One region of the Nocardia sputi genome, then DNA from elsewhere that is predicted to be linked to it. Evidence: riboswitches for the same ligand, from Rfam matches in the RefSeq annotation. Region 1 holds a riboswitch; the other holds the start of a gene.
What was found. Region 1 has a riboswitch for cobalamin ahead of M8859_RS29510 (FecCD family ABC transporter permease). Riboswitches for the same ligand answer to the same signal wherever they lie in the genome.
Positions count from the first base shown of each region.

Region 1 (4,186 bases):
CGAAGATGATCTGCGGGACGCCCAGCCGGGGGTGGCTGACGATATGGCCGCCGATCGAGAACCAACGGGTGATCACCTCGGTGGTGATCACCTCGTTCGGGGGGCCCGAACACACGAGCCGGCCCGCGTGCAGGACGAAGATCCGGTCGCAGTGCTGGGCGGCCAGATTGAGGTCGTGCAGCGCCGCCACCACGGTGATGCCCAGATCTCGCGCCGCGGACAGAACGCTGTACTGGTGATGGACATCGAGGTGATTGGTCGGCTCGTCCAGGACCAGAACGCGCGGCTGCTGGGCAAGCGCCCGCGCGATCAGAACACGCTGGCGCTCACCGCCCGACAGCGACAGGAATCCGCGCGACGCGAGATGCCCGATATCGGCCGTCGCCATCGCCGCGGAACAGATCCCCCGGTCGCGTCGGTGCGTGCCCCGCAGCAGCGCGGTATGCGGTAGTCGTCCGGTGGCGACGACCTCGGCGGCGGTGAAGTCGAACGGAGTAGTCGTATCCTGGGTGAGCGCCGCTACCTGACGGGCGTTCTCGCGCATGCTGATCGCCGCGATATCCGTACGGCCGACCAGGACTCGTCCCGTCGTCGGCGACAGTGCGCGGTAGAGGCAACGCAGCAGGGTGGACTTACCGCTGCCGTTCGGGCCCACGATGCCGATGAACTCTCCTGGCGCGGCGGCCAAGGTCACCGCCTCGACGACCGTCGTGCCGTCGAACTCGACCGTGACATTCTCGTAGTCGACCCGCATCAGCCGTGCTCCACCAGTGCGCCGCGGCGTCGCATCAACAGAACGAACACGGGAACCCCCACCGCCGCGGTGATCGCGCCCAGGGGTAACTCCTGCGGTGGTAAGAGTGTCCGCGCCAACAGGTCCGCGGTCACCAGGAACACGGCGCCCAGTAGCGGTGTCACGATGGTGAGGCGCCGGTGGCCAGCGCCCACCAGCAGTCTGGCGATATGCGGAACCACCAGTCCGACGAAGCCGATCGCCCCGCAAACCGCAACGAAACATCCCGTCATCGCGGCGGAGACGACGAACAGGAGCAGCCGGAACCGGGAGGCGTTCATCCCGAGAGCGGCGCCGACCTCGTCTCCCATCGACAGTGCGTCGAGGTGTCGCGCGTACACGGCGATGACCGCCAGTCCGATCGCCGCAACCCCGGCGACCAGTGGCACCATTCGCCAGGTTGTCCCGGCCAGACTCCCGAGCAGCCAGAACATCACGGAACGGGCGGCATCCCCGTGCGGGGCAAGGAATACCAGCACCGTCGTCGCCGCGGAGAAGCCGTAGCCGAGGGCGGTACCGGTGAGCACCAGGCGCAGCGGCACCAGCCCAGAGGCCGAACGCGCCATCAGATAGACGAGCACCGTGGCGCCCAGCGCCCCGGCGAAGGCGGCGGTCGACAGCGCGTAGATACCGAGCGCGCCGAAGACCCCGAAGAGTACGACTGCGGTAGCGCCCACCGACGCACCCGAGGAGATCCCGAGGACGTATGGGTCGGCGAGCGCGTTGCGGACCATAGCCTGTACGAGCAGTCCGACCCCGCCGAGACCGGCTCCGACCAGGGCCGCCAAGAGTACGCGGGGCAGCCGGGAATCGACGACGATCCGATAGTTGGCGACGTCGGCGGCGACCACCGTCCCGCCGGTGAGTTCGGCCCAGAGGAACCAGACCGTGTCACGCCAGGGGATATGAGCCGCGCCCAGCGCCAGAGCGAGCACGCAGGCCACTGCCAGCGCCGTGATCAGGCTGGGGACCAGCACGGCGACCGACAGCCGGCGCCTCTCGACACTTCTCATCGGTCCAGCTCTACCCACACCGTCTCGAAATCGGATGTGCGCGGGCAGGCGAGCACCACAGGACCCATACCTCGTCAACCGCTCCCTCGGAGTCGACAGAAGGCCGCGCCATCGGCTCGGCCACGCGGGCAGGTCTTCGGGCTCGTGGACGTGACACCGGAACCTTCGGCCTCGCCTACTGGCGGTCGCTTCCCGGGCTCGGAGCCCAGTGCTGATGACCGCGGTCGTTTCCACATACCGCTGCGGGGCAGCTCCGGATTCCCACCGGATTCCCTCTTACGAGCCGCCCGTCCGGGGGACGAGCGGCAACCAGCGCTCGGTCACAGTAGCATTCGAGCCGCCCGCGGGACGCCGTCGCCTCGATTACCGGCCCGGAGCGCGCGCCGCGGGCGCTGGGCTGTGCATCCGAACTCCGGTCGGGTGCTCGGCTACCCGTGTCCGGTCGCTGCGCGCGAGAATGGCGGGCCGGTTCACGCGCTCGTAGCCCCTGCTGAGCCGGACCGCCGTGCCTGTTTTCGCCGCACGGCGGTGAGGTCCTGCGTCGGCGGGATCGGTGCTGGGGTCAGGAGCCCGGCTCATCCGTCGGCTCGAACCGGGCAACGAGCCAGACTCTTTTGGTTCTGCCCTCGGGATTCTGGAACTGCGGGATCACCTGCCCGGTCTGATCCAAGAAACCCGTGATCGACACCTTGTATTCGGTGTCGTCGATGTACACGATGTCGTTCTCGTGGACTACGGGCAGTTTGACCACGTCGGACACGTCGCCAGGCTGGTTGGCCGTCTCGTTATGGCGGAAACGCAGTGTGAAGGTGTGGTCGAACCCCTCGTCCTGGAAGTCCACCGTGACCTTCAGGTACACCCAGAACTGCGTGTGCTCGAGGTGGATTCGGCGGTTGTAGTGCGCGAAGATGCCGAGATTGAAATCCTTGCCGTCCAGGCGGGCATCGACGTCGGTGAGACCCGTGAAGTCATAACCGCTCTTCTCGCTGTCCTGCGCGCTGCCCCACCTGATGCTGGATCTGATGCCGCTGCTGGATGCGACGCCAGGTTTTCTCAGACCTTCGAACTGTGTCTCGTCGACGCTGACACGCGTCCATTCCCCTTTGGTGCTGACTTTGCCCACGACAGAAACCCTCCCTGGACCCGGATCTCACCGGATGATCTGTCTATCCAACGAGACTCCATCATCCCTCCACGGAGGCAACTTGTCATCGAAATCGTCTGCGAGTCAACGCTACTCGTCGGCAGGCAAGGCAACCGACCCGCAACGTCCCGTTGCCCGTCCGCCGGGCAACGGTCTGGACCCACATCCTGCGCTGCGACCGGTCCGGCCCTGATCGCGGTAGTCGGCGAGTCGGTCCGTCGTAACAACCTCGTGCAGGAAACCGAAAGTCGCCGGACCACGCTTGGAGCGATCTCCACCGAGAGGGATTCGAATGGCCTTCGGTCCTTACAGCGGCTCATGGAGCGGTTCGTTCAGTCCATCAGGTCATGGCGCGGCCTCGTGTGCAGGTCCTTTCAGCATCGGAACCGCCGCCGGCGCTCACGTAGCGATATACCGCGACTGACGCCCGTTGCGGTGGCGCGAACAAGACTCACGAGGTCGGCGAAAGCTGGTCAGATCGTGCGGGCGGAGGGCTCGGTACGGTCGCGGAATACCCGCGGGGCGCTGCTCCATGGTTTGGCCGGGCGTCTCCAGGCCTTGTTGCAGTGCGGGAGCGATGTCCTCATCCGCCTTGCGCGCGTAGGACAGGAAGACGTCTATGTCGGAGTTCATCCTCACCCTCCAGCACCGGAGCAAGCAGGCGCCGAGTACGCGGTACACAGCTGGTCGATCAGCAGCGGAACCGTGATCGGGATCTCGACGGCGCGCTGCGAAGTCAACTCATCCTTTCGATACAGCAGGATGGTGATGAAGCCATCCGATTCGTACAGCGCGATTCTTTGCGGATGCATGGTGGTGTCTATTGATTGGCGACTGGCCATGAGGCGGCGACCGGTCGCGATGTCGAAGATCTCGAAGGTCGAATCCTCGGCCACCACGACTGCGAGGGTGCCGTGATCGGCCAGGGCGAGGCCGACGATACGTTGCACTGTCACGGGAATAGTCGTCTGCTGTTGCCAGCCGCCGGAGGCGGACCGGTAGATGCGCAGCAGCCCCTCGCCTTCGGCGATTCCCGCGATCAGCGAGTCCGACACCGAGACGCGCGCGCCCGGCCTGCTGACCTCCACGGGTGCGGGCGTGGTGCGGACGTCGGAGGAATCGCCGTCCCATCCGGTGATCTGCAGTCGTCCTGCTTCGTCGCGCCAGAGGATGCGGCCGCGGTCGTCGTCGATGCCGTAGTCGACGACTCGGTCGGGCGGGATCGCGTCCACGAGT
Region 1 covers NZ_JAMFLC010000025.1:80,151-84,336, forward strand. The annotation lists gene M8859_RS29505 (ABC transporter ATP-binding protein) at 1-754, opposite strand, end outside; gene M8859_RS29510 (FecCD family ABC transporter permease) at 754-1,806, opposite strand; cobalamin riboswitch at 1,917-2,135, opposite strand; gene M8859_RS29515 (choice-of-anchor K domain-containing protein) at 2,369-2,929, opposite strand; gene M8859_RS29520 (hypothetical protein) at 3,350-3,583, opposite strand; gene M8859_RS29525 (TIR domain-containing protein) at 3,586-4,186, opposite strand, start outside.

Region 2 (4,186 bases), on a different contig from region 1:
GAGCAGGAAGGGAATGTTGGTCGCCACACCGCGGATGCGGAATTCCGCCAGTGCCCGGCTCGCCCGCGCCACCGCCGCACCGAAGTCGCGGCCACGGCAGGTGAGCTTGACCAGCATGGAGTCGAAGTAGGCTCCGATCTCCGCACCCAGGTTCGCGCCGCCGTCGAGGCGGATACCCGCGCCACCCGGCGTGCGATAGGCGGTGATGCGCCCGGTGTCGGGACGGAAGCCGTTGGCCGGGTCCTCGGTGGTGATCCGGCACTGCAATGCCGCGCCCCGGATCGTCACCGCGTCCTGGCTCAGACCCAATTGCTCGAGCGTCTCCCCCGCGGCGATGCGCAGCTGCGACTGCACCAGGTCCACATCGGTGATCTCCTCGGTGACCGTGTGCTCCACCTGGATTCGCGGGTTCATCTCGATGAAGACGTGGTTGCCGCGCTCGTCCAGCAGGAATTCCACAGTGCCCGCGCACGAGTAACCGATCTGCCGGGCGAAGGCGACCGCGTCGTCGCAGATCCGTTCCCGCAGCGCGGGATCCAGATTCGGGGCAGGCGCGAGCTCGATCACCTTCTGATGCCTGCGCTGCACCGAACAGTCCCGCTCGAACAGGTGCATGACGTTGCCGTGCCGGTCGGCGAGGATCTGCACCTCGATATGGCGTGGGTTCACCACCGCCTGCTCCAGGAATACCGTCGGGTCACCGAACGCCGACTCCGCCTCCCGCGACGCCGCCTCGATCGACTCGCGCAGCTGCTCGGGAGCGGCGACCCGGCGCATGCCGCGCCCGCCGCCGCCCGCGACCGCCTTGACGAAGATCGGATACTCCAGCTCCCGCGACGCGGCCAGCAACTCCTCCACGTCCGACGAGGGCGCGCTCGAGCGCAGCACCGGCAGGCCTGCGGCCTTGGCGGCCTCGATGGCGCGCGCCTTGTTCCCCGCCAGCTCCAGCACCTCGGCCGACGGGCCGATGAAGGTGATGCCCTCGCGGGCGCAGGCCGCCGCCAGGTCCGGGTTCTCCGACAGGAACCCGTAGCCCGGATAGATCGCGTCCGCCCCCGCCGACTTGGCCGCCGCGATGATCGCCTCGATCGACAGGTAAGCCCGCACCGGATGGCCGGGCTCCCCGATCTGGTACGACTCCGCCGCCTTCAACCGGTGGACCGAATTGCGGTCCTCGTGGGGGAACACGGCGACCGTCCCGATGCCGAGTTCGTAAGCCGCGCGGAAGGCTCGAATGGCGATCTCGCCACGGTTGGCAACCAAGACTTTCGAGAACATTGAACTAAGGTACCCGGCTGCGTGAACCGCACCGACACGCAATCCCCCTTCGTAAACCTCTTCACAACGCCGACTAACACCGTTGCGAAGTTGCGTTCATCGCGCCGACACATGGGCGGCGCGCCGGCAACCGGTGTGCTGTCCGAACGCCGACTTCCGGCTCGGGGGGCGGTGGTGAAGGTTCGGGGTCGCAGCGTCCACCTCGTGCCCGAGCCGCTGATGTCCCGGCCATCGGCGCTCTGTCGCGGGCCGGTCGCCCCGCTCGGGCCCGCCGCGTCCTATGCTGAGGGGGCAGCTGGTTCACCGCAGTGCGACGAGATGGAGCCCCGACGTCGCGCGACGGAGTCGAGCCCGCCCGGGCGGCGACGTCACGGCGGGTGAGAGGGAACCCGGTGGGAATCCGGGACTGTCCCGCAGCGGTATGCAGGAACGACCGCCGTCACCAGGCACTGAGTTCAGCGGAGTCGGAAAGCTTCGCGACTCGGGAAGCGACGGCCAGTAGGTCGGCCATCGGGGAGCACCCCGGCGTATGCCGGTCCCCCGGCCGGTGCCCGCGAGTCCGAAGACCTGCCAGCCGTGCCGGGTACGCCGTACCCGGCGGCCACCGCCTCGTGGATTGGGCGTGCGGATCACCAGCTGACGTGTCGGGCTCCTCGCCGGGATATCACCGGCATGTCGCAGGTCTCCGCCTGCCCGTACGGCGATGGCTTCTCGTCCTCGGCAATGGAGAAACATCGTGACTGTTGCACAGCAAAAGCCGTTCACCGCAACGGTTCTCGGGCTACCGCGAGTGGGGCCCCGGCGTGAGCTCAAGCGGGCCACCGAAGCCTATTGGGCAGGTGGGATCGACGCCGGACAGTTGCACGCCGTAGCGCGCGACCTGCGGCAGGCCCAGCTCACCGGATTGCGATCCGCGGGACTGGACTCGATCCCGGTCGGCACGTTTTCCTACTACGACCAGATGCTCGACACCGCCGTCCTGCTCGGCGCGCTGCCCGCACGGGTCGCCGGGATCGCGGACCCGCTGGAACGCTACTTCGCCGCCGCGCGCGGCACCGACACTGTCGAGCCGCTGGAGATGACCAAGTGGTTCGACACCAACTATCACTACTTGGTTCCGGAGATCGGTCCGCAGACCGCGTTCTCGCTGCACCCGGACAAGCTGCTGGCGGAAGTGCGGGAATCGCTCGAGCTCGGCGTGCCCGCGCGGCCGGTGGTGATCGGCCCGATCACCTTCCTGAAGCTGGCCAAAGCGACCGGCGGACCCGCCCTCGCGCGGCTCATCGAGCTGCTGCCGCTGTATCGGGAACTCCTGCGCAGACTGGCCGTCGCCGGTGCTGAGTGGGTGCAGATCGACGAGCCGGTGCTGGTCACCGACCTCACGGCGGAGGAGATCGGCCTGGTGCAGATCACCTACGACGAACTCGCCGATGCCACCGATCGTCCGGCGATCCTGGTGGCGACCTATTTCGGGCAGCCGGATGCCGCGCTCACCGCGCTGGCGGGCACCGGTATAGAAGGAGTAGCCCTCGACTTCACCGCCGGGACCGACGTCTCCGCGGTGGCGTCCGTGCCCGCGCTGGCGGGCAAGCTGGTCGTCGCGGGGGTCGTGGACGGTCGCAATGTGTGGCGCACCGATCTCGACCGCGCCCTGGCCACCCTCGGTACGTTGCTGGGCTCGGCCGCGCACGTAGCGGTCTCGAGCTCGTGTTCGTTGTTGCACGTGCCCTACACCCTGGCGGCGGAGACACGCTTGGACGAGCGGCTGCGGTCCTGGCTGGCGTTCGGGGCGGAGAAGGTGACCGAAGTGCGCCTGCTCGCGACGGGACTGAACGAAGGCACGGAGGCGATCGCGGCCGACTTGGCCGCGGCGCGTGCGGCGCTGGCCTCGCGGAGGTCGGATTCACGGCTGCACGATCCGCGGGTGCGCGCCAGGCTGGCCGCGCTCGGGCCGGACGCCACCCGCCGCGCTCCCGCCGAACAACGCCGGGAACTGCAACGGGACCGTTTGCGGCTGCCCGCGCTGCCGACCACGACGATCGGTTCCTACCCGCAGACCTCGGCTATCCGACAGGCACGAGCCGCGCTACGGAAGGGCGAGATCGACCAGGCCGAGTACGCGCGCCGGATGCGCGCCGAGATCGCCGACGTCATCGCGCTACAAGAGGAGCTGGGACTCGACGTGCTGGTGCACGGCGAGCCGGAGCGCAACGACATGGTGCAGTACTTCGCCGAGCAACTCGACGGGTTCGCGGCGACCGAACACGGGTGGGTGCAGTCCTATGGGACGCGCTGCGTGCGGCCGCCGATCCTGTTCGGAGACGTCGCGCGGCGCGAGCCGATGACCGTCGAGTGGATCGGTTACGCGCAGTCGCGCACCGACAAGCCGGTGAAAGGCATGCTGACCGGCCCGGTGACGATTCTGGCGTGGTCGTTCGTACGCGACGACCAGCCGCTCGGCGAGTCCGCCAGGCAGGTGGCGCTGGCGATCCGGGACGAGACCGTGGATCTGGAACAGGCGGGCATCCGGATCATCCAGGTCGACGAACCGGCGCTGCGTGAGCTGCTTCCGCTGCGCGCGGCCGATCAGGCCGCGTACCTGGAGTGGTCGGTGCGGTCGTTCCGGCTGGCGACCTCCGGGGTGTCCGACGCGACGCAGATCCACACCCACCTGTGCTACTCGGAATTCGGCGAGGTGATCGATGCGATCGCCGGGCTGGACGCCGATGTCACATCGATCGAGGCGGCGCGCTCCCACATGGAGGTACTCGACGACCTCAACGCGGCGGGGTTCGACCTCGGCGTAGGCCCCGGCGTGTACGACATCCACTCACCGCGGGTGCCGAGTGTGGACGAGCTCACCACGGCGCTGCGCGCGGCACTGAAGGCGGTTCCTGCCGAACGGCTC
Region 2 covers NZ_JAMFLC010000001.1:384,495-388,680, forward strand. The annotation lists gene M8859_RS01950 (pyruvate carboxylase) at 1-1,278, opposite strand, end outside; cobalamin riboswitch at 1,637-1,867, shown strand; gene metE (5-methyltetrahydropteroyltriglutamate--homocysteine S-methyltransferase) at 2,012-4,186, shown strand, end outside.
Region 2: it holds a riboswitch for cobalamin, as region 1 does, so the genes downstream of both, metE (5-methyltetrahydropteroyltriglutamate--homocysteine S-methyltransferase) here and M8859_RS29510 (FecCD family ABC transporter permease) in region 1, are expected to answer to the same signal.